DNA from 3 places in the Phyllobacterium sp. 22552 genome. Region 1 is predicted to be linked to each of the others. Evidence: predicted binding sites of a transcription regulator. Region 1 holds the regulator's gene; each other region holds the start of a gene.
What was found. Region 1 encodes LexA, which represses DNA repair genes until DNA is damaged. Its sites were predicted from a motif close to TGTTCNNNNTGTGTTCNG; they were not measured.
Positions count from the first base shown of each region.

Region 1 (9,849 bases):
CAAAGCGGATAAACCGCAAAGGTGGTGTCTTGGTCAAATGTGCCAAGCCGCAACAGGAGGTTAGGGCGGATCTCCCTGCTATTGGTGTGAGTACTGTTGAAAACGCGGTGAAGGCCGGTCTCAGCGGAATTGCGGTGGAAGCTGGCCGCACCCTTATACTTTCCTACGAAGATACCCTTGCCGCTGCCAATGCGGCCGGCCTGTTTATCCAGACTTTTGAGCAGGAGAAAAGCTGATGACAGCTCGAAAAACACTGCGTCTGGCTATCATAACCGGTGAGGAGTCCGGTGATCAGTTGGGAGCCGATCTGGTCAGGGCGCTGCGCAAAAATTATGATGGAGAGATTACGCTGACCGGCGTTGGTGGCGACCATCTTTCTGAGCTTGGGCTTGATAGCCTGTTTGACCAGCACGAGATAGCGCTTGTCGGGCTTAGTGCGATCATACGCAAATTGCCTCAGTTGGTTCGCCGGATATCTCAACTTGCTGCCTCAATTGTCGCTGCAAAGCCGGATTGTCTTATCATTATCGACAGTCCCGATTTCACGCACCGCGTGGCACGCAAGGTGAGGGCCGCTGATCCATCCATCCCCATCGTTAATTACATCAGCCCATCCGTATGGGCTTGGCGTCCTGAGCGTGCGAAGGCAATGCGCTCGTATATAGATCACGTTCTGGTTATTTTGCCTTTTGAAGTACAGGCATTAAAGGATTTGGACGGCCCACCATCCACCTATGTCGGGCATAGGCTGGTTTCTTATGTGCCGCTGCTGGAAGCAGCCGAAAAAAACCGGGCACGAGATGCGGGACTTGGCGATCGAGATATCAAGAATCTCCTGATTCTGCCGGGTTCGCGAAGGTCAGAAATCGCCAGTCTGATTGATGTATTCGGTGAAACGGCAGGATTGCTGGTGAGCCGGGGCAATCGCATAAATGTCACTATACCGACATTGCCCCGGGTTGAGGCAATGGTTCGTGAATTAACGGCAAACTGGACGGTCCGCCCGAATATTGTTGTTGGTGAAGCCGAGCGGTTGCGCGCTTTTTCGCAAGCAGATGCAGCGCTTGCCGCGTCGGGCACGGTATCGCTTGAATTGGCGCTGGCTCGCATACCAACCGTACTTTCCTACAAGGCGGATTGGCTAGCGCGCACTTTTCTTGCGCCACGTATCAAAATATGGAGCGCCGCGCTTCCCAATATCATAGCCGATGAACCTGCTGTGCCTGAATATTTCAATATATTCGTGCGCGCAGGATCGCTTGCCCGCCAAGTTGAGCAATTGCTGATGCCAGGTCTGCGGCGTGACGCTCAGCTTGAGAGTTTCGACAAGATCAGCCGATTGATGCAAACGGATCGGCCTGCCGGCGAAATTGCCGCTGAAAAAGTTCTTGAGGTTGCAAAGCGATAATTGTCGCTCATAACTCAAGAAAAAGGCGCCATCTGGCGCCTTTTTCTTTGTCTTTATTTATTTGCGATTTTCAACGCTCACATAATCACGCTGCGTTGCGCCAGTATAAAGCTGGCGTGGACGGCCAATCTTCTGAAGTGGATCTTCGATCATCTCTTTCCACTGGGCAATCCAGCCAACAGTACGTGCAACAGCAAACAGCACTGTGAACATGGTGGTGGGGAAGCCGAGCGCCTTCAATGTGATCCCGGAATAGAAATCGACGTTTGGATAGAGCTTCTTTTCGATGAAATATTCATCAGTTAGCGCAATCCGTTCAAGCTCCATTGCAACGTCGAGCAAAGGATCATCCTTGATGCCCAGTTCTGCCAGAACCTCACGGGTGGTCTGCTGCATGATCTTGGCGCGCGGGTCATAGTTTTTATAGACGCGGTGGCCAAAGCCCATCAGGCGGAACGGGTCGTTCTTATCCTTGGCGCGGGCAATATATTCAGGAATACGATCAACAGTGCCAATTTCACCAAGCATGGTCAGCGCAGCCTCGTTGGCTCCGCCATGGGCTGGACCCCAAAGGCAGGCGATGCCCGCTGCAATACAAGCAAACGGATTTGCGCCCGACGAGCCTGCAAGGCGGACTGTCGATGTCGAGGCATTCTGCTCGTGGTCAGCATGCAAAATGAAGATGCGATCCATTGCACGGGCAAGCACGGGATTTGGAACGTAATCTTCGCAAGGCACTGCAAAACACATGTGCAGGAAGTTGGTTGCGAAATCGAGATTGTTCTTCGGGTAAACGAAGGGCTGACCGATATGATATTTATAGGCCATGGCGGCCAGCGTCGGAATTTTTGCAATCATGCGGATCGATGCGACCATGCGCTGATGCGGATCGGAAATATCTGTTGAGTCGTGGTAGAAAGCCGATAGGGCGCCTACGCAGCCGACCATGACTGCCATTGGATGCGCATCGCGGCGGAAGCCGCTGAAAAAGCGCGACATTTGCTCGTGCACCATCGTGTGGCGCGTTACGCGAAAATCAAAATCAGCCTTCTGGCTCTTTGTCGGCAGTTCGCCGTAAAGCAGCAAATAGCAAGCTTCCAGAAAATCGCCATGTTCGGCGAGTTGTTCAATTGGATAGCCGCGATGGAGCAGTACACCCTCGTCGCCATCAATATAGGTAATTTGCGACTCGCAAGACGCTGTCGAGGTGAAGCCCGGATCATACGTGAATGCGCCAGTGTTCTTGTATAGAGTCCCAATGTCTACGACATCCGGTCCGATGGTCCCCTTTTTTATGGGTAAAGCGAATGCGTGACCATTGAGATCGATGTTTACGCTGTTCTCAGACATTGCCGTTCCTTTCTTGCTTTGACTTGCGCTGAACCAGCGCAAAAGCACCTTCCTCAAATGAGGTTATTTCCGTGATTTTTGCAGGCAGTGCACCGTACCCGAAAGGCATAATGTTGCAATGCAAAATTCGATGAAAAGCGCCTCACTATTGCGCTTTTAACTGATCCTCTATCCGACCGAGTGATTCATCCCGGCCCAGCACAGCCAATACGTCAAAAACTCCCGGAGACGTTGCCTTTCCCGTCAGTGCGGCACGTAGTGGCTGAGCGATCTTTCCGAGTTTCAGGCCGGTTTTTTCAGCATGAACACGAACAGCTGCATCAAGAGCTTCGGCGTTCCAATCACTAACTGCAGCCAAATCGGGCAATACGCCTCGAAGGACGGTCAAACCTTCCTCATTGAGCAGGGTGGAGGCTTTTTCGTCAAGCGGGAGCGGTCGTTCAGCAAACAGATATTTGGCACTGTCGGCAAGTTCCACAAGTGTCTTGGCGCGCTCTTTCAAGCCGGGCATGGCGGCGAGAAGCTGTGCCCTGGTTGTATCATTCAAGCGGGAAATTATGTCAGCCCCACCTTCGATCTCCGGCAAAATGTCGATCATGGCCATTACCAGATCGGCATCGCTGGAAATTCGCATATAGTGACCGTTAATCGCCTCGAGTTTCTGGAAATCAAAGCGTGATGCGCCGCGATTAATGTCGGATATTTCGAACCATTCGATCATTTGCGCATCGGACATGATCTCGTCATCGCCGTGGCTCCAGCCTAACCGTACGAGATAGTTCCGCAGAGCTGCTGGCAAATATCCCATGGCACGATAGGCTTCAACGCCGAGCGCACCGTGGCGCTTGGAGAGTTTTGCACCGTCTGCGCCATGGATGAGCGGAATATGGCCCATGACAGGCACGGCCCAGTCCATTGCGTTATAAATAACAGTTTGCCGTGCCGCATTGGTCAAATGATCATCGCCACGGATAATGTGCGTGACGCCCATATCGTGATCGTCGACGACGACCGCATGCATATAGGTCGGGTTGCCATCCGAGCGAAGGATAATGAAATCATCAAGGTCTTTATTGGGAAAGCGCACATCGCCTTGCACCTGATCGCGCACCAAGGTTTCACCCTCTTGGGGTGCTTTGATACGAATGACGGGCTTCACGCCAGCAGGGGCTTCCTTCGGATCGCGGTCGCGCCAACGGCCATCATAGCGGGGCGGGCGGCCTTCGGCACGGGCCTTTTCACGCATTTCCTCCAGTTCGGCCTGTGATGCATAGCAATAATAGGCTTTGCCCTTGGTAACCAGTTCTTCAGCTACGTCGCGATGGCGCGGAGCACGATCAAATTGGGAGACAACCTCGCCATCCCAATCAAGACCAAGCCATTTCAATCCATCAAGTATGGCGGTTACAGCTGCTTCGGACGAACGCTCGCGATCAGTATCCTCAATGCGCAATAACATTTTCCCGCCAGTATGCTTGGCGTAAAGCCAGTTAAACAGGGCTGTACGGGCGCCGCCAATGTGCAGAAAGCCGGTGGGCGAGGGAGCGAAACGGGTAACGACAGAAGATGACATAGGGTCTCCAGGGCAGTTCGGTCTATTAGTCGAACGTCCAATCGAATTGATTTGGCGTTGATGTACCATAGCGGTGCTGTCGTGCAAGGGCATTGGCAGAAATGGGGATCAATGGCCGAACCGTCAACCGACGAGAAAACGAGCGAAAGGCTTTTCTGGTTTCAACCGGAAAGTCTTGGGCAGCCGCTTGTCAAAACGTCTGGCACCGGAACGATCGATCATTATGGCGTTGGCTCGAATGGCCGCGTCGCCGTATTCAAACGGTCAGTCGAAGGTAAGCTGCAAGCCATTGCCCATGGAATTCCGGCGGCAATCAACGACGAGATTGCGCGAGGCGCGAAATTCTTGTTTTTGCCGGTGTTCGCTGGAACTGGAGCTATCCTTTATTTCGGCGCAAGCGGAGAGCCAAGACTAAGCCCGATGATCCTGGGAATCACGCTGCTTGTCGGATTTTATCTGCTGGCACACAACAGACCTTCGATAAGGATGGTCTGTCTCGGCTTCATGGCAATCACGGCGGGCATGGTTTGCGCAAAGCTGGAAACCAACAGAGCAGCGACGCCTATGCTTGGGTCTGAAGTGACGACCCGGGTGACGGGGCGTATTTCAGCATTGGCAAAGGATGCAAACGGAGGATGGCGGGTGATCCTTGACGTCATAGGCACCGAACGTCCTTCATTGCGTTATGGACCGGAGCGTATTGCGGTTTCTGCACGTCATTTGCCGCGAGATTTGAGCATTGGCGATGGACTCAAAGCACTGGTCCATCTGCGTCCGCAATCGGGCCCGGTTCGGCCAGCCAATTACGATTTTGCCTTTAACAATTATTATCGCGGCATTGGAGCCAACGGCTTTTTGCTGGGCCTGCCTCAAAAAGCCGATGTCGTGCCAAAGGCCGGAATAGCAGCAGCGGCATTCCTGACAATTAGCAATATTCGCCAGCAACTCACCCATCGCATATTGAAAAGCATTAAAGGGGAGCCGGGCGATATTGCTACATCGCTGGTGACAGGGCAGCGCGACGGCATAAGCGAGGAGACCAACAATGCCATGCGCCGCAGCGGCTTGTCACATATTTTGTCCATATCCGGCTTCCATATGGCATTGGTGGCTGCAATCAGCATAGGTTCGCTGCGCGCTGTATTCGCATTCTTTCCAAGTGCATCGGCCCGCTATCCCGTCAAGAAACTCGCGGCTGTCATCGCCCTGTTTGGCTCGGCATTCTATCTTCTGCTTTCAGGCGCCGACGTTGCCGCACAACGCAGCTTTGTGATGCTGGCAGTCATGTTGCTTGCAATGACCGTTGATCGCGCGGCGATATCCATGCGTAATCTCGCAATTGCCGCCTCAATTACAATTGCGGTTTCACCTCATGAAATTCTCGGACCAAGTTTCCAGATGTCCTATTCAGCAACTGCTGCCCTTATAGCTTTCTATAGCTGGTGGTCACGCTACCATTTGAGACGAGGCCTACGGAAACAGACAAGTGCCAAGGCCGGCATATGGTTGTTTCCATCAAAAGCAACGGCCTATATTGGCGGCATTGCCATGACCTCGCTGGTTGCTGGCGGAGCAAGCTCGATCTTTGCTGCCTATCATTTCAATAATACCGCTCCTTTTGGCCTTGTCGGAAATGCCTTGGCGCTACCAATTGTCTCAATTCTCGTGATGCCCTTCGCAGTGCTTGGCCTGCTCGCCATGCCTTTTGACCTCGATTGGCTTCCGTTTAAAATCATGGGATGGGGCATCGAGATTGTTATCGCCATAGCAAAAGCCGTAGCGTCGCATTCACCAAGTGGAAATCTTGGGCTGATGTCCGAAACTTCGCTTATTCTTATGGCGATAGGGCTTTTGCTTCTTCTATTTCTTTCAACGTGGTTGCGCCTGCTTGCCTTGCCATTGGTAGCATTGGCAATTGGTTTGACGGGACGGGCATCCTATCCTGCGATTATGGTCTCAGAAGACGGAAAACTGGTCGCGTTAAGAACGGACGACGACCATCTGGCGATCAATAAACAAGCAGGCAGCGCCTTCAGCCTCGATAATTGGCAGTTGGGGTATAGGGCCGGGCAGATCATTAAGCCGGCAATGAAAGGCGAGGTTGCAAGCGGCGCTCAATTCGAATGTGCCGATAAGCTTTGCACTGCCCGGGAGCCAGGAGGATTAATCGTTGCCTATACCGATGATGCAACAAGAACAGCAGATGCATGCCTAGAAGGGGATATCATCATTTTGGCTTTTGCCGCGAAGGCTCCAAATTGTCCAAATGCTGGAAAATTGTTGCTTTCATCGCAAATGCTGGCGCTCAAAGGCGCTGCGGAGATCAGGTTTGATGCTCCACAATCTGACTCTGTCAAAGCCGATTCCACACCAGTTGGCACCGATTTGGCAAAACAAGAGCTTTCTCAACGCCTGAATTCGGTTGATATAAAGTATGCGATTGGCACGCCCAATCGCCCTTGGAATAATTACCGCATCTATTCCCGCGCCGCGCGCAATCTTGAAGAGCGGCAACTATCCAAGAAACCACCGGATACAAGCAATAAAATGTAGTTCGGCGTTTATGGTAGTCCCAAACATTTTTCGCTAGCTGCTATTCTGTGGCTGTTCGAATGGAGCCTACGAATAAAAGCACACCGTCCAGCGAAGTATAAACGCCATCAATATCTGCGTATCAGACCGACCAGCTTGCCCTGTACCTGAACGCGGTCCGGTCCAAAGATGCGGGTTTCATAGGCGGGGTTTGCTGCTTCGAGAGCAATGGATGCACCTTTTCGGCGAAAACGCTTCAAGGTTGCTTCTTCATCATCCACGAGTGCCACAACGATTTCACCGGGGCTCGCGGTATCTCCGCGCTTGATAACAACAGTGTCGCCGTCAAAAATACCCGCTTCGATCATGGAGTCACCTTTGACCTCAAGCGCATAATGCTCACCGCTGCCGATCATATCGGGCGGGAGATTGAGCATGTGAGTCTGGTTTTGAATTGCAGCGATCGGCACACCGGCAGCGATACGTCCCATAACAGGAATGCTGATCATGTTGGCAGCAACAATATCGGCAGTGCTTGCTTGCGGGCGAGGCGGCGCAACATTTCGTCCCAAACTGCCTTCAATAACGCTCGGAGAAAATTTGCGTTGCGCGTTCAGACCCGGCGCAATTGAGTCGGGCAGGCGAAGCACTTCCAGCGCCCGTGCCCTATTTGCTAGCCGACGAATAAATCCTCGCTCCTCCAGTGCGGTAATCAGGCGATGAATGCCGGATTTGGATGCGAGATCAAGTGCATCCTTCATTTCATCAAAAGAAGGGGGAATGCCCGTTTCCTTCAACCGTTCATGTATGAAGAGCAGAAGTTCATGTTGTTTGCGCGTCAGCATAGGGGCGATCCTTAAGTGTGGAATCGGAAAAACAAAACCAGAACAAACACTATATGTTCCAGTTGTGTTCCACAAGGATTAATATCTGGTATAAACCAGCCCTATATGCCCATTTACTCTGAAAATCAGATGGAATGACGCAAAATATAAGCCTATCCGCTTATCGGAGGACCGCTCGACTGGCGTACTGTGAGTTCCACGGGCCATAATTCATGAATATTGTCCACAGGTTCGCCATCAAGGACGCGCACGAGCATTTCAGCGATTCTCGTGGCGGCGGAGCGCATTGATGATCGCGTGGTGGTCATGGATGGAACCATGTTGCTGGCATTGAGATATGGAAAGACATCGTCATGGGTGATGAGCGATACTTGTTTGCCCAACTGATAACCCTTGTTGCGAACTGCACGTGACACGCCCAAAGCGGTCATCATGGATCCTGCAATGATTGCTGTCGGTCGCGGAGTGCATGAAAGCAGGCGCTGTGTTTCGCGAAAGCCGATTTCATCGGAGAAGTAGTCATGCACGATGAAGCGTGGGTCGATTTCGACGCCGCGTTCGCTTAGCGCTTGGCGATATCCGAGCTCGCGATGCTCAGAGAACGTAAACCCTCTTAACCCGTCAATCATGGCTATATGCCGATGTCCAAGGTCGAGGAGGTGGCTTGCCGCCTGATAGAATGCGCCCTGATTGTCGATATCCAGCCAGGCATGGGGCCTGTCTATGTTCGTACGGCCATGCAGAACAAAGGGAAAGTTTGCATCGATCAGCATGGATACGCGCTCATCGACCAAAACAGGTCCGGAGACGATGATCGCATCAACCCGTTTGCTCGAAATCAGGCGCTTATAGACCGAAATCTCGTCATTATCGACAATGGGACTGAGCAGAAAATCAATCTCGTCCCGGGAAAGGCGCTCCGCCAAGCCGGCAAGAAATTCCGCGGTATGAGGCCCAAATCGCTGGCTGGAATCTGCGGGGATAACCAGACCGATAGCACCGACACGGCCCATGGCTAGACGTCGGGCATTTGCATTTGCGCTATAGCCAAATTTCAATGCCGCTTTATTGACGCGCTCGCGCGTAGCCTCATTCACTTCCGGATAACCGTTCAGCGCGCGGCTAACGGTCGTCTGGGAGAGGTTGAGCTTTTCAGCGAGTTCTTTCAGCTTCATGCCGGACGGTCCAAAACTGTATTCCTATCTGCGTCGTTCGATGTCTTTGCCTTCGTAATATAATCATACTTCAAAGCGCTTTAAATGATCTGCACAATTTTATTTGCCTGATTAATGGCGTTCATAAACTATTTATTGACATTCGTTTTGCGTTTTGACACCTTTTATCCAAAGCGCTTTGGATAGGTTAATTTCACTGTCTGATGTGCTTGAGGAGGATCGTCAATTGGGGATTGAATGCCGTCCGGCATGGGTTGATCCATCAAATATTTCTGGGAGGATTTATGAAAAAGAGTTCAGTTTTTGCGGGCATCCTGCTTACAGCGCTGTTGTCTTCAGGTGCCTATGCAGCCAATCTTTCTATTGTTTACAGCTCGACCGGCAATGAAAATGCCGAGTTGCGCAAGCAGCTTGACCGCTTTGAAAAAGAAACGGGCAACAAGGTTTCCATTGTGGCGATGCCATCAAGCAGTTCTGACAATTTCGGTCAGTATCGCCTTTGGCTTGCAGCCGGAAACTCGGATATCGATGTCTATAAGACCGATGTGGTTTGGGCGCCTCAGCTATCAGAGCAATTTCTCGATCTGACCGAAGCGGCAAAAGGCGTGGTCGACCAGCATTTCCCGTCGATCATTGAAAGCCAGACAGTGGACGGCAAATTGGTTGCCCTGCCATTATACACAGATGCGCCAGCACTTTATTATCGCAAGGATCTGCTCGAAAAGTACAAGAAGCCGGTTCCCAAGACCTGGGATGAAATGGCTGCGACCGCCAAGGAAGTGCAGGATGGCGAGCGCCAAGCCGGAAACAAGGGAATGTTCGGATTTGTGTTTCAGGGAAATGCCTATGAGGGTTTAACCTGTAATGCATTGGAATGGATAAAATCATCCGGCGGCGGCCAGATTGTTGAGGCTGACGGTACGATCTCGGTCAATAATCCGGAGGCGGTTGCTGCGATTGATCGTG
Region 1 covers NZ_JBQENG010000006.1:206,329-216,177, reverse strand. The annotation lists gene ACTJI9_RS15715 (LpxI family protein) at 1-236, shown strand, start outside; gene lpxB (lipid-A-disaccharide synthase) at 233-1,408, shown strand; gene gltA (citrate synthase) at 1,466-2,758, opposite strand; gene gltX (glutamate--tRNA ligase) at 2,904-4,331, opposite strand; gene ACTJI9_RS15695 (ComEC/Rec2 family competence protein) at 4,443-6,884, shown strand; gene lexA (transcriptional repressor LexA) at 6,992-7,708, opposite strand; gene ACTJI9_RS15685 (substrate-binding domain-containing protein) at 7,861-8,883, opposite strand; gene ACTJI9_RS15680 (ABC transporter substrate-binding protein) at 9,168-9,849, shown strand, end outside.

Region 2 (9,849 bases), on a different contig from region 1:
CATGATGAGCGTGAAGCTAAATGGCTTGTACCACATAGATTCACCTCCAGTTTTGAGAGCAAGGCCCTTGCCAAGGTCGGAGAGGCCAATCTTCTCCGATGCACTGGCTGGTTCGGTGCTTCCGCTTTTGCTCCCAAATTCCTGTGTTTGACCCGTCTCGATCTATTCTTTGAAATCGTGCAACCCGCAAGAAATGCAGGGTTGAAACTGCGTGGATCAATATCCCCGTGCCGCATTTTGCACTTTCAATATCATTTACAAACTCGCAGGTTAGGCATATAGTTGTATGATGCAACTATATTTGCGAGCCACACAATGAGTATCCTCCTGGACACTGCTCAAATACGTAATTCTTCAAGGCGCATTGTTCGAGAGTTAGGTTTTATGCGCCCAACCCTTGCGGGAACGAATCTCGCTCCATCCTCCGTTCATGCACTCATCGAGATTGGCAGAAATGATACGCTGACCGCTGCCGAATTATGCGCTGTACTCGACCTTGAAAAATCCAGTGTTAGCCGAATGGTGCGCAAGCTTGTTTTGTCGGGCGAACTGATTGAACAGCCTAATGGGCAGGACGCCAGGTCCAAGGTGCTTTCCTTGACCAGCAAGGGGCATAATACGCTCGCCGCGATCAATGCCTTTGCCGATGATGTGGTGTCCTCTGCGCTGGGTAGTCACTCCGCTGCTGTGCAGGAAAAGGTGCGGGATGGACTTGCAGCCTATGCTGATGCGCTGGAACAGCGGCGCGCAGGCAAGGTACCGCAATCGTCGCCGGCAATCTCCATCCAAAGTGGATATCAGCCGGGTATTATTGGACGGTGTGCCGAGATGCATGGCTGCTACTATGCTCGAACAAATAGTTTCGGTCATTTTTTCGAAGGCAAGGTTGCCACTGGCATCGCAGAATTTTCCGGGCGATTGGAGCGGCCTGTCAATCAGATTTGGGCGGCGGTAGATGTGGAAAAAATCGTCGGTACGGTGGCGATTGACGGCGAAGATCTCGGAAATAATGTGGCTCATCTGCGCTGGTTCATTATGGAGGATGGTTATCGCGGCGCCGGCATTGGCAGGCAATTGCTGAATAAAGCGATCTCGTTTTGCATCGAGCAACGGTTTTCCGAAATACAGCTTTGGACGTTCAAGGGATTGGATGCCGCACGGCGCCTATACGAGGCGCACGGTTTTGTTCTTGTAGAAGAGGAGGCCGGTGGGCAGTGGGGTAAAGAAGTGCTCGAGCAGCGGTTTGTACGCAAAATCGTAGGGGCGTAGGCAATTGGCGGCCCCGAACCATTGGAGCAGCGATAGTTTGCACCGATGGGCCCGAAGGCGACGCGCAAAACTGGTCAGGTATTTGATACGACGCTTCTGGTTCCGGTTAATGGGGAGTTCCCCCTGTTATTGCCTTCGAAGCCCTTCAAAAACTATAACCATGGAACCTCCTAACTAGCTGAATTGCGCAATCTGTATCCACAGCCAAACGCCAGATTCGCATGCAAAATTGTCACTCAGTGATGAGCAGGAAAGTCATATTTACCTAAGGCATTGAATTCTAGTAAAAAAATTACCTTGGAGAGTCGTGACTCTTCGCCTTGACTAGCGAGGATCAGGACAATATGTTGCGCGCGACTTCGAAGCGGGGATGAAGCCTCGCATTCAGTGTGTAAAGGACATGCCATTGGCAACGGGTAACGATCCCGATAAGTCAGGTTCTGTCGGTGACACGCCGGGTGCTGGCGGGGGACTAACTTCGGAAGAGCTGGAGCTTCGGCGCCGCAATCTGGAAGCAAAACTTGTTTCCAAGGGTGCAGCCCGTAAAGCCGGTTCGCAAGACAAGGGGACGGAAACCGCCTCCGGTGTCGCGCAGGCCATGAAATTGTCGAGCGAATTTATCGCCGGCGTTCTGGTTGGTGCGGGGTTGGGCTGGTTAGCTGACCGATTTTTGGGTACATCGCCATGGGGGCTCATCATACTGCTCCTGCTGGGCTTTTGTGCTGGAACGCTGAATATCCTGCGCTCTGCAGGACGTGTGGCGGAAAACAGTGGGCTGGATTTCACCAAGAAATCCGACCATGAAAAACCGGAATAGGGCTCATCGAGCACCGTTCGTGAGAACAGAATTAGAGACGAGGTAATAGTGTCCAACGATCCGATTCATCAATTCCACATTTCGCAATGGGTTCCCTTGCATGTGGGCGGCGTTGATCTGTCCTTCACCAATTCCTCTGCCTTTATGGTTGCCACAGTTGGCGTTGCCTCGGCATTTCTTTACCTTACATCGTCAAACCGTGGCCTTATCCCGACCCGTCTTCAGTCGGTTTCAGAGATGGCCTATGAGTTCGTCGCATCAACATTGCGAGAATCGGCAGGCAGCGCGGGAATGAAGTTCTTTCCCTTCGTGTTCTCGCTCTTCATGTTCGTGCTCGTTGCCAATATGCTTGGCATGTTCCCATACTTCTTCACCATCACCAGCCAGATCATCGTGACCTTTGCGCTTGCGGTTCTGGTCATCGGAACAGTCCTTGTTTATGGCTTTGCCAAACACGGTTTCAAGTTCCTCGGGGTCTTTGTGCCCTCGGGTGTGCCCGGGCCGCTCTTGCTGCTCGTTGTTCCAATCGAAATTATCTCTTTCCTTTCCCGTCCGATCAGCCTTTCGGTTCGTTTGTTCGCCAACATGCTTGCTGGCCACATCACGCTGAAGGTGTTTGCCGGCTTCGTGGCTTCGCTCAGCGCATTCGGCGCAGTGGGAATTGGCGGCGCAATTCTGCCGCTGGCCATGACTGTGGCATTGACGGGTCTGGAATTCCTGGTGGCTTTCCTTCAGGCCTACGTCTTCACCGTGCTTACCTGCATGTATTTGAACGACGCAGTTCATCCCGGCGGTCACTAAAAAGTTCACCGGCGGATGTCCGCCTAACGCAAATCTATTCTAACGATCTACCCTCAAGGAGTTTAATATGGATCCCGTAGCAGCAAAGTACATCGGTGCAGGTCTGGCTTGTTTTGGTATGGCCGGTACGGCTCTTGGCCTTGGCAACATTTTCGGCAGCTATCTTTCCGGTGCATTGCGCAACCCATCAGCAGCTGATGGCCAGTTCGGCCGTCTGGTATTCGGCTTCGCCGTTACTGAAGCTCTGGGCATCTTCTCGTTGCTCATCGCTCTTCTGCTTCTCTTCGCTGTATAATAACAGCTTACGATATTGGCTGCGTCCGGTCGTTATTCGGACCAACGCAGCCAGTATGATTTGAAGTTCAATCAAGGGGACAACGCATGTTCGTGTCTTCGGCTAATGCCGCATCCACAACAGATACAATAGTCGCTCAGAGCGAAGCACCGGCCCATACCGAAACGGTTGCGCCCGGAACAACGCCTGATGCACATGCTCCGGCAGATCCGACAGCGGGAACGCATTCGGAAACCGGTCATGCCAAAGCCGTGTTCCCTCCCTTTGATTCCAACCATTTCGCTTCACAGCTTCTTTGGTTGGCAATCACATTTGCAGTTTTCTATGTTTTCCTGTCCCGCGTGGTTCTCCCGCGTATCGGTGGTATCATCGAAACGAGGCGTGACCGTATCGCTACTGATCTAGATCAGGCGGCACGGATGAAACAGGAGTCTGATGAGGCTCTGGCTGCCTATACCCAGGAACTCGCCGACGCAAAGAACAAAGCCGGCGCAATTGCGCAGGAAGCCCGTGATCAGGCAAAGGCGAAAGCCGACGCCGAACAGGCCGAAATTTCCGCAGCTCTCGAAAAGAAGCTGAGTGACGCTGAAGCCAGCATTGCCACGATCAAGAACAAGGCTATGCAGGAAGTCGGCTCCATCGCTGAAGATACAGCCGCTGAAATCGTCAAGAAGCTGTTTGGCGGTGCCGTCGACAAGCCCGCAATCTCCGCTGCTGTCAAAGCAGTGCGAGGCTAAGGAGAAACGTCATGGAATTGGATGCAACCTTTTATGCCCTCGTTGGCCTTATCATCTTCCTGGCGCTTATCGTCTACTTGAAGGTTCCAGGTGTCGTTGGTAAATCCCTTGACGCCCGTGCAGACAAGATTCGCGACGAGCTTGAAGAAGCCCGCCGCCTGCGCGAAGAAGCGCAATCGCTGCTGGCTGAGTATCAGCGCAAGCGTAAGGAAGCCGAAAAGGAAGCTGGTGAGATCGTTGCCATAGCGCAGCGTGAAGCACATGGTCTCCTTGAGGAAGCCAAGAAGAAGACTGAGGATTATGTTGCCCGTCGCAACAAGCTTGCCGAGCAGAAAATCGCTCAGGCAGAGGTTGAGGCTGTCAACGAGGTTCGCGCTTCGGCTGTAGATATCGCAATTGCTGCCGCCAGCAAGATTTTGTCGGAAAAGGTGGATGCCAAAACATCTGCCGATCTCTTCAAAACATCGCTTTCGGAAGTCAAATCCCGGTTGAACTAAAAAGCAGATTATACAAACGAATTTTAGTAAAGCCGCCTTTGAGCGGCTTTTTTTGTGCGAAGCATAATGCTCGATATGCAAACCAAATTTCGTTACGATGAGCGAAATATCGAGAAAAAATCAGAATAATTCCCAAAAAACACGGATTTTTGCCGAAAAATTGCAAGTGCAAATTGCAGTTTAGTAGCATGCGGTTGAACTAAGCGATTCCCGGCATGTAAAAACCCGATCTATATCGGGAATTGTGGGGGGATGGAGTTAGAGCATTTCTGCTGCTCTGGTGTGAGCGAAACGTGCTTTATCCATCGGGCCTCACCCTCGTCCCATGGATAAACATCGGCCTCGCTGAACCCCTCGACCTTGTCCGCGAATCCCTCCGGCAGGGAAACAGAGCTTGCTCTAGGCTTGCCGTTCTTTCAAAGGCGAGAAACTGAAGCGGTGCAAGCCGACGACAGGACCGTGTGCCTCCATCGCGTTGCGATGGATTTCAGTTCCGTAACCCGCATGGGATTCCAATCCATAGAGAGGATAATATTTGCCAGTCTGGCTCATCATTCTGTCTCGCGTTACCTTGGCAAGTATGGATGCCGCGGCAATGGAAACGGAGCGTTGATCTCCTTTGATCATCGCCGTTGCAGGGCAGGGCAGCCCGGGAGCGACATCCCGGCCATCAATCAGCGCATGGTGAGGAATAATCGTAAGACCGCGTGTCGCACGGCGCATGGCTTCAAGCGAAGCCTTCAGGATATTAGTCGCATCAATTGCTGGCGCCGAAATGCTGGAAATAGAGCACGCTAAGGCAGTTTTGGTAATGATATCAAACAGTTCTTCACGGCGTTTTGCCGTCAGACGCTTTGAATCATCAAGACCATCAGGAATTTTCTTTGGATCAAGAATGACCGCAGCCGCAACGACTGGCCCTGCCAGAGGCCCTCTGCCTGCCTCGTCAATACCGGCCACAAACTGGACACCGGAGCGCATGAGCTTCTTTTCACTGGCAAAGTCGGGCTTGTCAGCGGGCAAGGAAAGCAGCAGAGAATCAGAACGTAATCGAGACATCTTGCGGCGACTCTCGCATCCGTCCTGATTCTCTGCAAGTCCCCGGGTAGCAGATGGGGCAAAGCTACCCAGGGTAACCATCAGGCGGGGATGGGGATCGCACCTGATGGAAGAGCGTGTCTAAAACAAGGATAACTGCTCGTTTCCGGGCGTTGGCTCGAACAGGTCGGTGCGCAGGCGTCTCTTGTTAATGTTGATTCCGAGCCGCTTTGCAGCAATTTCAAAACGCCGCCCGATCTGCCAGGCATAGGGGCCATCACCCCGCATGCGCTTGCCCCATTCGGCATCATAATCCTTGCCATCGCGCATGGAACGAACAAGCGAAAGCACATGCCGGTAGCGATCGGGATAATTTCGAAGCAGCCACTCCTTGAAAAGCGGGCTGACCTCAAGCGGCAAACGAAGCAGAACATATCCAGCTTCCAGCGCACCCATGGCACGGGCACTATCGAGAATCCGTTCGATCTCATGATCGTTCAACCCGGGAATGACGGGAGCCACCATGACACCAACAGGCACGCCTGCATCGGAAAGACTGCGCAGGGCTTGCAGTCTGCGCGTAGGCGTTGAAGCCCGGGGCTCCATCGTGCGCGCCAGCTTTCCATCAAGGGTCGTCACTGAAAGACAAACCTTGGCGAGGCCCTTCTCAGCCATGCGCGCCAGAATGTCCTGATCCCGCATAACCAACGCGGATTTTGTAACGATTCCAACGGGATGTTGATGCGCCTCCAGAACCTGAAGAATATCGCGCATAATGCGCCATTTCTTCTCGATGGGCTGATAGGGATCGGTATTTGTGCCGATGGCGATTGTCTTTGCAGTATAACCTGGCTTGGACAATTCCCTGTCCAGCATCTTTGCTGCATCAGGCTTGGCAAAGAGTTTTGATTCAAAATCAAGTCCGGCGGACAATCCCATATAGCTATGTGTCGGGCGGGCAAAGCAATAGATGCAACCATGTTCGCAACCGCGATAAGGGTTGATTGACCTGTCGAAACTTATATCAGGCGAGTCATTGCGTGTGATGATTGTCCGGGGCTTTTCGAGTTGTACCTCAGTCTTGAATGGTGGTAGATCTTCAATTGTTTCCCAACCATCATCATAGACATGGCGGCTTTCCGCCTCGAAACGGCCAGTGGGATTCATACCCGCGCCCCGGCCGCGTCTGCGTTCGCTGTCTATGCGCAAACCAGCATCTTCAATCAATGCGTTGGCATGTTGTGCTCGGCCGCTTCCGAAAGCAGCCTTATCCGCCTGCACTACAATGTTCATCTGCGTTCTCCCTGCCAGGGTGGTACCGATTCGGTGGCACCTTCGAGCGTGAATCTATTCCTATCAAATAATGAGAACAAATCAAGAACAATTTAGGTAAAAGGATGGATGGAAATTCTAGTCACATTGATATATTGGCTAGGTATGATTTCCGTCCTGATTGAAACCCATAATTCAGACGAATTGTTAGCCAGAACCCTTGCCGGGCTGGTCGGTGGAGCCGTCGAAGGGCTTCTCAGCGACGTGATTATTGTCGATTACGGATCGTCGGATCAGACCCACCGCGTGGCTGATGCCGCTGGCTGTATCTTTCTGCAGGACCAGACATTGATTGATGGGTTCCGGCGGGCACGCAGTGAATGGTTTTTGCTGGTGGAACCCGGAGCAAGATTGCTCGATGGATGGATTGAGCCGGTCGCTGTTCACGTCGAGCGCTCACAAGGCCCGGCCTGCTTCTCTTGCTCCCATGTTCACCGTAAGCCGCTGTTTAACAGGCTATTTTCAAAACGCAGCCCCATTGCCGATGGCCTGTTGATCTCCAAGCGGCAGGCAATGGCCTTATTGAAGCCGGAAAAGAAGGCGGCTGATCTGGCCCGTGGTTTGGCGATGAAACGTTTACGCGCGGAAATCATTCCAGCAGCTTAGCTCTTACCACCGCGTTTCAAATGTTCATCGAGCCGAGGCATGATCTCGACAAAATTACAGGGCATGTGACGATAATCGAGCTGGTATTGCAGAATATTATCCCAGGCATCCTTGCATGCGCCGGGAGATCCCGGCAGCACAAAGACGAAAGTGGCGTTTAACACTCCACCCGTTGCTCGTGACTGAATCGTGGACGTGCCGATTTTGTCATAGGAAACCCTGTGAAAAATGGTAGAAAATCCGTCCATCCGCTTTTCGAATATGGGCTCGAGTGCTTCCGGTGTCACGTCGCGGCCAGTGAAACCCGTGCCTCCTGTGGTGATGATGACGTCAATCTCGTCATCCTTTGACCAGGAAATGACACGCTCACGAATTTTTGTAACATCGTCTGTCACAATGTCTCTGGCCGCCAATATATGGCCTGCCGCTGTGATGCGCTCGGCAAGCATTTTGCCCGATTTATCATCATCAAGTGAGCGTGTGTCTGACACCGTAAGGACAGCGATTTTGACCGAAACGAAAGTGCGGGATGAATTGTCGGCCAAGGTCAGTTTTCTCCTTCGCCGCTATCTGTCTTGACCACAAACCACAATGGATAGGCATTGCTTATCAGAGATGCGGCAGCAGATGCGGCCTCATCGGTGTCATAAATCGCAAAGCAGGTAGCGCCCGAACCTGACATTCGGGCCAGACGCGGCGATGTAGAATATAGCGCGTCCATGGTGTCGCCAATAATGGGGAGCAGTTCGACCGTGGCAGCATACAAATGATTGTCCGTCTGTTCAAGATAGGCGCAGACATCGTTCACGCTGCCGAACCTTGGCAAGTTGGGCAATCCCGGATTGTTTCGCTTTTTCAAGGCGCCAAAGACCTGTGGCGTCGACACGGCGGCGCCATTGTTGACCAGAACCATTGGCAGGCGCGGGATAGCTGTGACCGCCTCCAGTTCTTCGCCGATACCGCGGGCAATCAAGGGCCTTCCATGCAGGCACATGGGCAGGTCTGCGCCCATTGCCAACCCAATATTATTGAGATCGACAGGATCAATATTGATGTTCCAGAGCGAGACCAGCGCTTTCAAGGTTGAAGCAGCATCGCTTGAGCCACCGCCAACACCAGAGGCGATGGGCAAGTGTTTTTCCAGTTCGATTGAAACAGGAAAAGCCCGGTCCGGAAATTCTGCACGCAGCCTGTCCCGGGCTTTTAAAACAAGATTGGAAGCGTCGGCAGGTAAGGAATGTCCATAAGGTCCTGTTATGCGAAATGAATCCGCGCTGCTGCGTGCGATGCTTATTCGGTCACCATAACCTGCAAAAACCACCAATGTATCCAGGAGATGATATCCATCGTCCCGTTGGCCGGTAATATGCAGTGCCAGATTGATCTTGGCAGGCGCAATCAGGCTGATCGCTTGATCAAGACTGTCGAGCATCTCGGTCAGTCTTTACGCAAGCGGTATTCACCAGTTTCCGGATCCTGAACCAAAGTGCCTTGAGAGCGGTTCTGGACTTCTTTTTCCGCTTCGCGAACACGCTTTGATACACGCTGGGCTTCGCGTTTGAACGAACGATAGCCGTAATAGGCGGCAATACCGATAAGCAGAAAAAAGATGAGTTGTGGCATCGTCCTAGACCCCGAAAATGACAGGCACCGATATTTTCGTAATCATAACACGGTGCGTCGCTCTTGCCAAAATACACACAAGGTTAAAGGCCAAAACGTGACCAAAGCGCCCGTTCTTCTGCAGCATTGACAATGCCTTCGGCAAAACCCGCCCCTATTCCACCAAATCCGATTTCAGCAGAAGGGAGTTTGCGACCAAACAATCCCCGTGGCGGGGCTATAAGTTTGAGTTTGGTCTTAGGGCCATATTGAGATTGCAAATGTGATCGCATATCGCCCAACCCGTCAATCAGGCCAAGTTCCAATCCGCGTATCCCTGTCCAGAACAGCCCTGTAAACAGGTCTGGATTGTCACTGAGCTTTTCACCGCGCCGTTCCCTTACCAGATTGATAAAGGTCTCGTGAATCTCTAATTGCAGCGCTTTGAGATGCTCAATATCCTGCTTGTTTTCCGGCTTGAACGGGTCGAGGGTTGACTTGTTCGAACCGGCGGTATGAACACGCCGCTCGACGCCAATTTTCTTGATCAATTCGGTAAAGCCAAAACTTGCCGAAACAACGCCGATCGAGCCGACGATGGATGAGGGGTCAGCGATGATCTCGTCGCCCGCAACTGCAATCATGTAACCGCCGGAGGCTGCGACATCCTCAACGAAAACATGAACCTTCTTGTTCTTTTCCGCCGCCAGATCACGAATACGCCGATAGATCAGTCGCGACTGAACAGGCGAGCCGCCGGGAGAATTGATCGAAATCGCAACGGCTGGAGCATCTTTATCGCTAAAGGCTTCTTCAAGCATGCCGGCTGTAGAACTGAGCGACAGGTCATTACGA
Region 2 covers NZ_JBQENG010000002.1:609,509-619,357, reverse strand. The annotation lists gene ACTJI9_RS07185 (bifunctional helix-turn-helix transcriptional regulator/GNAT family N-acetyltransferase) at 385-1,269, shown strand; gene ACTJI9_RS07180 (AtpZ/AtpI family protein) at 1,676-2,086, shown strand; gene ACTJI9_RS07175 (F0F1 ATP synthase subunit A) at 2,135-2,887, shown strand; gene ACTJI9_RS07170 (F0F1 ATP synthase subunit C) at 2,955-3,182, shown strand; gene ACTJI9_RS07165 (F0F1 ATP synthase subunit B) at 3,269-3,919, shown strand; gene ACTJI9_RS07160 (F0F1 ATP synthase subunit B) at 3,931-4,416, shown strand; gene ACTJI9_RS07155 (ribonuclease HII) at 4,816-5,475, opposite strand; gene ACTJI9_RS07150 (PA0069 family radical SAM protein) at 5,596-6,747, opposite strand; gene ACTJI9_RS07145 (glycosyltransferase family 2 protein) at 6,856-7,392, shown strand; gene moaB (molybdenum cofactor biosynthesis protein B) at 7,389-7,937, opposite strand; gene ACTJI9_RS07135 (4-(cytidine 5'-diphospho)-2-C-methyl-D-erythritol kinase) at 7,940-8,824, opposite strand; gene ACTJI9_RS07130 (hypothetical protein) at 8,830-9,015, opposite strand; gene ACTJI9_RS07125 (S49 family peptidase) at 9,099-9,849, opposite strand, start outside.
Region 2: ACTJI9_RS07150 (PA0069 family radical SAM protein) is a predicted target of LexA. The motif match lies at 6,820-6,837, and genes of this name have one in related genera.

Region 3 (9,849 bases), on a different contig from region 1:
GGATAATTCGTTTAGCTTTCCTCTCACACAAGCCGAGCTGTCAGATGTGATGGGCATATCAGTGGTCCATCTGAACAAAAGCCTGCAAATGTTACGGCGGGAAAATCTCTTCAAATGGGCGGGTAAGATCGTGACTATTCTCGATTGGGAACGTCTTAAAGAGTATGCCGATTTCAGTCCTCTTTATCTCAACTTAAGTGTCGAACCACGCTAGTTCCAGAGGGGGTCTGCCTTCAAACAGGATCATTCAAGTACGCTGGCACATAGAGGAAGCCCCTTCTTGGTCCCCGCATCTCTTTAATGAACACGCGCGATGTGCCGCAGGTGAGCGCAGAAAACCGACTATAAACCACCGATCAGTCTAAGGACCGCATAGGCCGGATATTATCAACGCTGATATCGCCAACAATGACCCCTCGCGTCAGATCGGTTCTACCGCTTTCAATCTCGATGACCGTATAGAGCTTGTCATCGCGGAAGGCACTTGCATTGAAAGTGGTAACATCATCGGCAGGTGCCGCATCGACTTCCATAAAATCAAGCTCGCGGCCCGCGGCTACAATTCTTGCATCGCCACTGGTCCGTGCAGCCACCACGACCTCTCCTTGAAACGGCGAGTTCTCCCATCGGGGATCGTCAGGTGAGGCGGTCGGCACAACCCTATAGACGTGAAGTCTTTCGCCTTTGCCAACAAGGCCGGACGAGCGGCTCGCAGCATCGGCAATCTGCGCTTCACTTTCTACGGATTGTCCGAAGGATGTCGGGCTGCTCTTATCGAAAGCAGGATTGCCTCCGGATCCATCTTCATTTGACATTGGGAACCTCCCTGAGTTGTCGTTGGAACGAGCTGGCAGAGTTTTCGTTCCCCAAGCTTCCAGCCTAAAGAAGATTTTTGGCGTCAGCCTGTTCCCGCGTGAAGTCGATCACCGGCCACTCCTGCGTTGTTTCGGCTTGTACGGGCCGCTCGAGATAGGTCGACAGCACGACATAGCTTCGCGTCGCCTTCACACCTGGCGTTGCGTACAGTTGCGCCAGCAAATGTTCAAGAGCTTGAGTCCCGTTCGTGCGAACCTTGAGTAGCATGCACGCGTCGCCCGCTACCGAATGGATTTCCTCCACTTCCGGGTACTGGCTTATTGCCAGCAAGGTCGGTGTTTTCCCCCAGCCTGTTGTGTCCACATGGACAAACGCCAGAAGCGATTTTTCTACACTTGCGGGGTCTATCAGTGTTGAGACGCTTTTGATCGCTCCCCGCTGCCGCAAGCGTTTGACACGCTCATGTGCCGCCGGGGCCGAAAGGCCAACTCTCTGTCCAAGTTCAGCATAGCTGAGGGTCGCATCCCCCACCAGTTGACCTAACAATTTTCTGTCCATTGGGTCTGCCCTATGCGCCTCCCCTTTATGGTGCAGAATACCATCTGTTTTTTTCACGACCGTAAACTCCCTGGTTGCCGCCGAATAACATTCGAATATTGTGAGCTTATGCAGAATGATAATCACGTAACAAGCGAAATTTCATCAATGTCGGTTCCCGCAATAGTCTGGGCCCTGACGGGATGCATTGGTCTGATCGGCTCAAATTCACTTGCACTGGGTCCGATTGCGCCGGCAATTGCCGATGGGTTCGACGTAGAAGTTCAGGACATTATGCTGGCATCGGCTGCCTTTGGGCTTGGAACCGCGTTGGGGGCCATCGCTCTGGGGCAACTGATAGATCGGGCGGGCCCTCGTAGAACGCTTGCCTATGTCATGTTGATAATGGCGATCGGTTTTATCAGCAGTGGTGTGGCTCAAGGCGCAGTCGTCCTGACGATTTCTCAGTTTCTCGTCGGCATATCGGCCGGTGTCGCCCTGCCCGCAATTTATACTCTTGCTGCCGTCGTTGCTTCGCCCGGACATGAAGGGCGCACGATTGGTATCGTACTCACGGGTTGGACGATCAGCATGGTGGCGGGTGTACCCCTTTCGACGTTGATCGCTGACGGTCTTGGCTGGCGTGCATTTTACATCGCAATCGCCGCAGCGGCTCTCATTGCTGGAGCGGGATTATCGGTGAACGGGCAGCATGAAACACAGCGCAAGGGTGTTGCATCAAGAACGCCAATCACCGCTTTGACGATCAAAGGCGTACTGCCGCTTCTGGCAGCCTGTGGGTGTTTCATGGCGGCTTTTTACGGCGTCTATGCTTATGTCGGCGATCACTTGCATGTGAACCTGGAATATCCTGTGCGAGCCACCGGGCTTGCGGCGATCTTCTACGGGATCGGTTTTGGAAGCGCCGTATTTCTGGACCGTTATGTTGACGCCTATAGTGGCCGTCGCGTTTTGCTCCCCTTAATCTTTCTGATGGTCGCTGTGGTTTACGCCGTGATGTCGCTCGTATCAGGCACCTACACCGGGGTTCTTGCCGTCATGGCAATCTGGGGGCTCGCAAATCACTTCGGCCTGAACGTGCTGATTATGCGACTAACGGCCCTGGAACCTTCACAACGTGGGGCAATAATGGGTCTCAATAGCGCGGTAACCTACCTTGCACTGTTCGCTGGGACTATCGTCATGGGTAAAGTCTACGCGGCCGAGGGCTTTGTTTACATTACTCTATGCGGGGGCTTGCTCAGCTTGCTCGCAAGCGTTTTTTCGCTCTGCGCGGCCTATATGCAGAGCCCGAACTAATTGCAGCGGGAACGGCTGGCGTATGTCTCTGCACCGCCTTGAGTATTGAGCAAACGAGTGTTATGTTCTATCTTTGTTCCAAGCAGAATCAGAAATAGGAACCAGTTTTTCGATGAGTGTTGCGCATCTTGATAAGTTGAACGTTGCACAACGCAAGGCCGTAGAATTTGGTATCGGACTACCCGATGGTCAGACTGGCGGACCGCTTCTTATCATTGCGGGAGCGGGATCGGGAAAAACCAATACGCTGGCACACAGGGTTGCACACCTCATTGTAAATGGTGCCGATCCTCGCCGTATCCTTATGATGACATTCTCGAGACGTGCGTCCGCTGAGATGTCCAAACGGGTCGGCCGTATCTGTACGCAGGTGCTTGGGCAAAAGTCCTCGATCATGACTGACGCCTTGGATTGGGCGGGAACATTTCACGGGATAGGCGCACGGCTTTTACGTGACTATGCCGAACAGATTGGGCTTGACCCGAACTTTACTATCCACGACCGGGAAGATTCGGCCGATCTCATAAATCTGGTCCGGCACGAACTTGGTTTCTCCAAAACCGAAACCCGCTTTCCGACCAAAGGAACTTGCCTTGCGATCTATTCTCGCGTCGTCAATTCTGAACGCCCACTCAACGAGGTTCTAAAGGATGTTTTCCCTTGGTGCGCCATGTGGGAGACAGAACTTCGCCAGCTTTTTGCCGGTTATGTCGAAGCCAAGCAAGCACAGAACATTCTCGACTATGACGATCTACTCCTCTATTGGGCGCAGACCGTTTGCGATCCGCTGCTTGCAGAAGATATTGGTGGCCGCTTTGATCACGTCCTCGTCGACGAATATCAAGATACCAATCGCCTACAATCAACCATTCTGTTGGCCTTGAAGCCCGGAGGACGCGGTCTGACGGTAGTCGGTGATGACGCGCAATCTATTTATTCGTTCCGCGCTGCTACCATTCGCAATATCCTCGACTTTCCAAGCTCATTCACTCCACCGGCGGATGTCATCACACTTGACCGCAATTACCGCTCCACACAGCCGATCCTGAGTGCGGCAAACGGCGTGATTGATCTGGCATCCGAACGCTTCACAAAAAATCTCTGGACGGAGCGACAGTCTGCGGAAAGGCCGAGACTCGTCTCTGTGCGCGATGAAAACGAGCAGGCAAATTACATCGTCGAGCAGATATTGGAGACCCGGGAAACCGGAACAACTTTGAAACAGCAAGCGGTGTTGTTCCGTACTTCACATCACAGCGGACCCTTGGAAGTTGAACTGACCCGGCGCAACATTCCTTTCGTCAAATTTGGTGGATTGAAGTTTCTCGACAGCGCCCATGTTAAAGACGTATTGGCCATGCTTCGCTTTGCGCAAAACCCGCGTGATCGTGTTGCCGGATTCCGCCTCATGCAGATACTTCCAGGCGTTGGTCCTGCTTCGGCACAGCGCGCACTTGAAGACATGGCGATAGATGCGGACCCATTAAGTGCCCTCACCCAGCATCCGGCACCTCCGCGCGCCGGTGACAATTGGTCGGACTTCGTTTCGACCGTTCAACAACTCAGCGCCAGAAGGATGGGCTGGCCTGCCGAGATTGAGTTGGTCCGGCGTTGGTACGAACCGCATCTGGAGCGTATTCACGAAGATGCGCAAATGCGCCAGGCTGATATTCTTCAGCTTGAGCAAATTGCCAGCGGCTATCCTTCGCGAGAGAGATTTCTGACTGAACTCACTCTTGATCCGCCGGACGCGACAAGCGATCAATCTGGCGTCCCATTGCTGGATGAGGATTATCTCATCCTATCGACGATCCATTCAGCCAAGGGACAAGAATGGAAATCGGTTTATCTGCTCAATGTGGTAGACGGCTGCGTGCCGTCCGACCTTGGTACCGGCTCAACTGCAGAGATCGAGGAAGAGAGGCGCCTGCTCTACGTCGCCATGACAAGAGCAAAGGATAGCTTGCACCTTGTCACCCCTCAGCGGTTTTTCACGCATGGCCAGAACGCCAAAGGCGATCGGCATGTTTACGCTTCCCGCACACGGTTCATTCCAGCCACTCTACTGCAATATTTCGAGTGCTGTTCATGGCCGATTGCACGCCCTGAGAACGCGAGGGAAACTGGGGCCCGTGGCGTTCGGGTTGATGTAGGTTCACGCATGCGTGCTATGTGGAGTTAGTTCCCTCACCGAGCCTTTGGCCACACAGTCAGGCTGTCACTCAATCGGCAAATGTGCTTGTCTTACCAAATCTGCCTTGAGTCGCGCGGTTTCCATTCCAAGTTCAATGAATTGGCGAGCATGTTTTGCAAGGGCCAAATTATCATCCCAAAGGTTACGCCAGATTGCGGTCTTAAGTGACAGATTTTCATCAACTATCGTCGTGGAAAAGGACTCAAAAGTTAGGTAATCGTCCCAGCCAATTGCGATCAATGAATCAAAGATAGCGCCGAAATCGATGCTGCCGGTGCCAAGATAGCCGCGATGACTTTCACCAATATGAATGTATCCAATTTTCTCGGCAGCATGCCGGATAGCTAATCCGACATCAGCTTCCTCAATGTTCATGTGGAATGTATCCAAATGCAACAAGACATTCGATGCACCGGTGTCGTGAATATAAGCCAGACCTTGAGCTGCTGTATTGAGCATATTGCTCTCGAAACGATTTACGATCTCGAGATTGAGCGTCACGCCTGCTGCTTTCGCATGGTCGGCGACTTTTGAAAGCGCCGTAACGCTGTTATCCCAGCCCCGTTTTGTCAAAGCATGTTCTTGCTTCCCATGCGCTGAAGTCAATATTCCCGCAAGCTTCGATCCGCCCAAGTCGCGGACAAGAGCAATCGCCTTGTCCAGAATATCCGTTCCATTGCCAACGATGGCCATATCGGAACTTGATATATCGCCATCAGGCGGCAAACCCATACTGATCGCTACATCGAGCCCAAGGTCTTGAATGCGCCCGGCCAGCCACTTTACATCGACCTGTCTTGGATCAAGATATGAAAATTCGATCAGCTTATAGCCCAGTTCATGCGTTCGGTTGAGCGCGTTTTCCAGATCGCCTTTAGATGAGCCTGCGCTCCAAACGAATGAGTGAACACCGATTTTTGACATGGAAGACTTTCTGGCAATTGAGAAGGGTTAAAAAAGACCTGCCCGCATCATTATCGCGGACAGGTCTTCACGAAAAACTCTACCGAGCGGCAGTCCAACCTTTGTATTCCTTTATATTATCGGCAGTAATCAACTTGGGATCGAGAAGAACTGTCGTTTCGGCAGGTTTGTTTCCGTTCATCAAATCAACCGCCATCTTGAGGGAATCGCCGGCCATAACATAAGGATCCTGGGAGGCCGAAGCCTTGATCATCGACTTTCCACTGGCGAGAGACTTCTCAATATCCGGCGCACCGTCGACGGCGGTGAGGAAGAATTCGCTGCGATTCAGCTGCTTTGCAGCCAATTCTGCGCCGATTGCCGTCGGATCATTGATTGCAAAAACGGCATCGATCTTGTCAAATCGTGTAAGAAGTCCCTGCATGACGGCAAGGCCACCATCGCGGGAACCCTGGGCATTTTGATCGTCCGACAGGATTTTAATTTCCGGGTTCTTTGCCAAAACACTCTTACAGCCTTGAACCCGATCTATGATTGAAGACGAAGCCGGACCGTTGATGATCACGACATCGCCCTTTCCTTTGAGCTGATCTACAATGTACTGACAGGCTTCCTCGCCGGCTTTTATATTATTGGTCATGACAGTAACATCGGCGCCGGGAGCCGACACATCGAATGCAGCAACAATGACTCCTGCTGCCTGAGCCTTTTTCACCGCTGGTGCAATTGCCTTGGCATCCACTGCATTCAGCATGATGATGTCCACGCCAGCGGCAACAAAGCTGTCCATCTGCGAGACCTGCTTGTTAAGATCATAATCCGCCGAAACAGACGTTACCTGTACGCTTGGGTTGATCTGTTTGGCGCGATCTTCAATGCCCTTGATCGTCGCTACAAAGAATGGATTTCCTAGAAGGCCGACCGAAATACCGATCTTTTGCAAGTCCTTGGCCGCAGCAGGCATGACAAGCGAAGCAGCAAGCGCTGTTCCCATAAGCAATTTCGAGATAATTTTCATTTTTTCCTCCATTTATGACGCTCCCAGCGTCTTGTTGCCCGGCCAGCCGGGTTTGGTGGACCACACGTCAGGTGCGGCTCAATCCTTTCAGTCGGTACCGGTCGAGACCGACCGCGACAATGATGACAAGGCCTTTTATGATGTACTGCCAAATGTCCGAGACGCCTACCAAGATCAGCCCGTTAGAAAGGACCGCGATAATGAGAGCGCCTACGAGAGTTCCCCAGATCGAGCCGACCCCTCCAACGAAGCTGGTCCCCCCCAGAATGACTGCCGCGATTGCATCGAGTTCGTACGACTGACCAAGCTGAAGGCCATTGGCAGCATAAAGACGTGCCGCAGACATGACGCCTCCAAGGCCCGAGAGCAGCCCGGAGACGCTGTAAACAAAAAGCAACACTAATGGTACTTTTATGCCTGTCAGGCGTGCCGCCTCAATGTTTCCCCCCACCGCGTATATCCATGTGCCAAGGACTGTGCGTTTAAGCACAAACCACGAAATCAGGATCGTCGCCAATGCTATGATTGCCAGCCAAGGGACGCCAAGAAAATTTCCATTTCCTATGAAATCAAAAGGCAGGTCTGCATTGAATATCGTTGTGTCGTTGCCAAGCAACCGCGCGATACCGCGCATAGCAGTCAGCGATCCAAGGGTCACGATGAAAGGTGGAAGATTTAAAAAGGCAATGATGCTCCCATTCACCAGACCACAGGCAAGTCCAACCGCGATCGCAGCTGGAATACCCAGCATTCCAATATCCGGAAAAAGCGAAACGATTACGCCGACCATTGCAGAAGCGGCCAGGATTGAACCGACTGACAGATCAATTCCGCCTGTCAGAATGACAAAAGTCATCCCCGCAGCGAGTACGGTGTTAATTGACGCCTGTTGCATCACGATCGAAAGATTATTGACGCTCAGGAACCGTCCGCTCAACAGGTGAAAGCCGATCGCAAGGATTATCAGAACCGGCAGCATCCCCAAGGCAGTGAGCGTCGATCGAAATCTGGCCTTGTCCTGTTCTTTATCTGTCAATGTCGCGGTCATTGTTTCATCCGTTTCCGTTCTTCGGCACAGTCAAGCTCGACCGGCAGAAGAGCCGGTCGAGAGGGCCATTATTGCTTCCTGATCTATAGGTTTGTCTGGCGTAGCTCTGACTTCGCCCGCAATTTGCCCGTCCCGCATGACGAGCACGCGATCGGCAATCCCGATGATCTCTGGCAGATCACTGGAGATCACCACAATAGCGATGCCGGTTAGGGCAAGTTCATCGATGATGCGGTAAATTTCGGATTTTGCGCCAACGTCGACGCCACGTGTAGGCTCGTCAAGGATAAGCACGCGCGGTTTGGCTTCCAGCAACCTTGCGATCAACGCTTTTTGCTGGTTGCCTCCTGACAAGGCTCCGACATTTATATTGGCGCTTCGCGTCCTGATTGACAGCGAGGATATGGCGCGATCTGCGCGCGATCTTGCGGCGGCAAAATTAATGACCCCGCCCTTCGCCGCGTCAGCGGCCATCACACCCATATTAATGTTCTCGCTAATTGTCATGTCGAGGAAGAGACCCAGCCCCTTACGATCTTCTGTCAGATAGGCGATGCCTGCAGCGAGCGCATCGCTCGGATTTGAGATGGAAAGCTCCTTGCCAGCCAGTCTTACAACGCCGGCCGTTTTCACATCGGCTCCAAAAATCAGCCTAGCAAGTTCCGTCCGTCCAGATCCGACCAACCCAGCAATACCCAGAACTTCACCCGCGCAGGCATCAAAAGAGCAATCATGCACGCGGCGCGCATCACCAATATTCTGCACCGAAAGCACCGTCTCCATCTTGCCGTCAGATGCGTGATGTTGCTTCTTGTAAAATGATGACAGATCGCGGCCAACCATCATTGATACCAGTCTGGAAGCTGACAATTCCTCTCGCTCGAGGGTTCCAACGTACGCACTGTCACGCAGAACACTCACCCGATCGGCAAGCTGGTAAATCTCTTCCATCCGATGACTGATATAGATGATTGCAATACCATGTGCCTTTAGACTTGCTATAACTTCAAACAGGCGATCAGTTTCCCGCGAAGTCAGCGAAGTTGTTGGTTCATCCATGACAATTATGCGTGCATTGGTGGTCAATGCTCTCGCAATCTCGACCATCTGCCGCTCGCCAAGGGACAGTTCGCCGACCCGTCGCGAAGCAGAAAAATCAATTCCCAGGCGCCTGAGTATCGGTTCTGTTCGCTCGCGTATCTGGACTTTGTCTACCACACCAAACCGCGAAGGTTCCGCACCAAGGAACATGTTTTGGGCTACCGTCAGATTTGGGGCGAGAGATAGTTCCTGATAAATTACTGAGATGCCACTGGCCTTTGCCTTAACTGGGTCGCCCGCCACAACAGGAAGACCATCAATGTGAATACTCCCGCCAGGGTCAGCCCTATAGGCTCCCGACAGAACCTTCATCAGCGTTGATTTCCCCGCACCATTTTCGCCCATAAGCGCATGCACTTCACCTGCATGAACGGTCAGCGACACGTTGGACAACGCGCGTATGTTGCCGAACGTCTTGCTGATGTTGCGCATCTCCAGCACAGGAGCGGAGACTGCGAGAGACGAAACGGTCATACCAGCAATTCCTTGTGATCTACTTGCCGACCTGACGGGTGACCGCTTTCGACCATGGCGCGCCACGCGTCGCGATAATCCGTCAAACCGGCAATTACAGATGGCAAAGCTTCTCGGGTGTCATTGGAGAAGGGGTTTGAGCCAACTTGACCGTATACGAGTGCTGCTGCACCAAATGCGCTGCCCTCCGGATTTTCGCTTGAATAGATTCGCTGGTCTTGCCGCAAGCTGGCCAGCAAGTTTGCGTACAGTCCAGTTTTGACCAAACCGCCATCAACCACAATTGCGTTGGTTGACTGGATGAGATCAAGTGACAGATCTGTCATCAGTGCAACGTATAGCAGAGCCGCACCAGCGCGCTCCTCGCCGTCGACAGACGGCCCTGTGAACCGACCCGTTTGATTTTGAGCGGGCCCG
Region 3 covers NZ_JBQENG010000007.1:9,705-19,553, reverse strand. The annotation lists gene ACTJI9_RS16465 (Crp/Fnr family transcriptional regulator) at 1-214, shown strand, start outside; gene ACTJI9_RS16460 (hypothetical protein) at 357-815, opposite strand; gene ACTJI9_RS16455 (Lrp/AsnC family transcriptional regulator) at 880-1,374, opposite strand; gene ACTJI9_RS16450 (MFS transporter) at 1,522-2,673, shown strand; gene ACTJI9_RS16445 (ATP-dependent helicase) at 2,786-4,855, shown strand; gene ACTJI9_RS16440 (sugar phosphate isomerase/epimerase family protein) at 4,892-5,791, opposite strand; gene ACTJI9_RS16435 (ABC transporter substrate-binding protein) at 5,871-6,809, opposite strand; gene ACTJI9_RS16430 (ABC transporter permease subunit) at 6,877-7,857, opposite strand; gene ACTJI9_RS16425 (sugar ABC transporter ATP-binding protein) at 7,888-9,432, opposite strand; gene ACTJI9_RS16420 (FGGY-family carbohydrate kinase) at 9,429-9,849, opposite strand, start outside.
Region 3: ACTJI9_RS16445 (ATP-dependent helicase) is a predicted target of LexA. The motif match lies at 2,737-2,754, and genes of this name have one in related genera.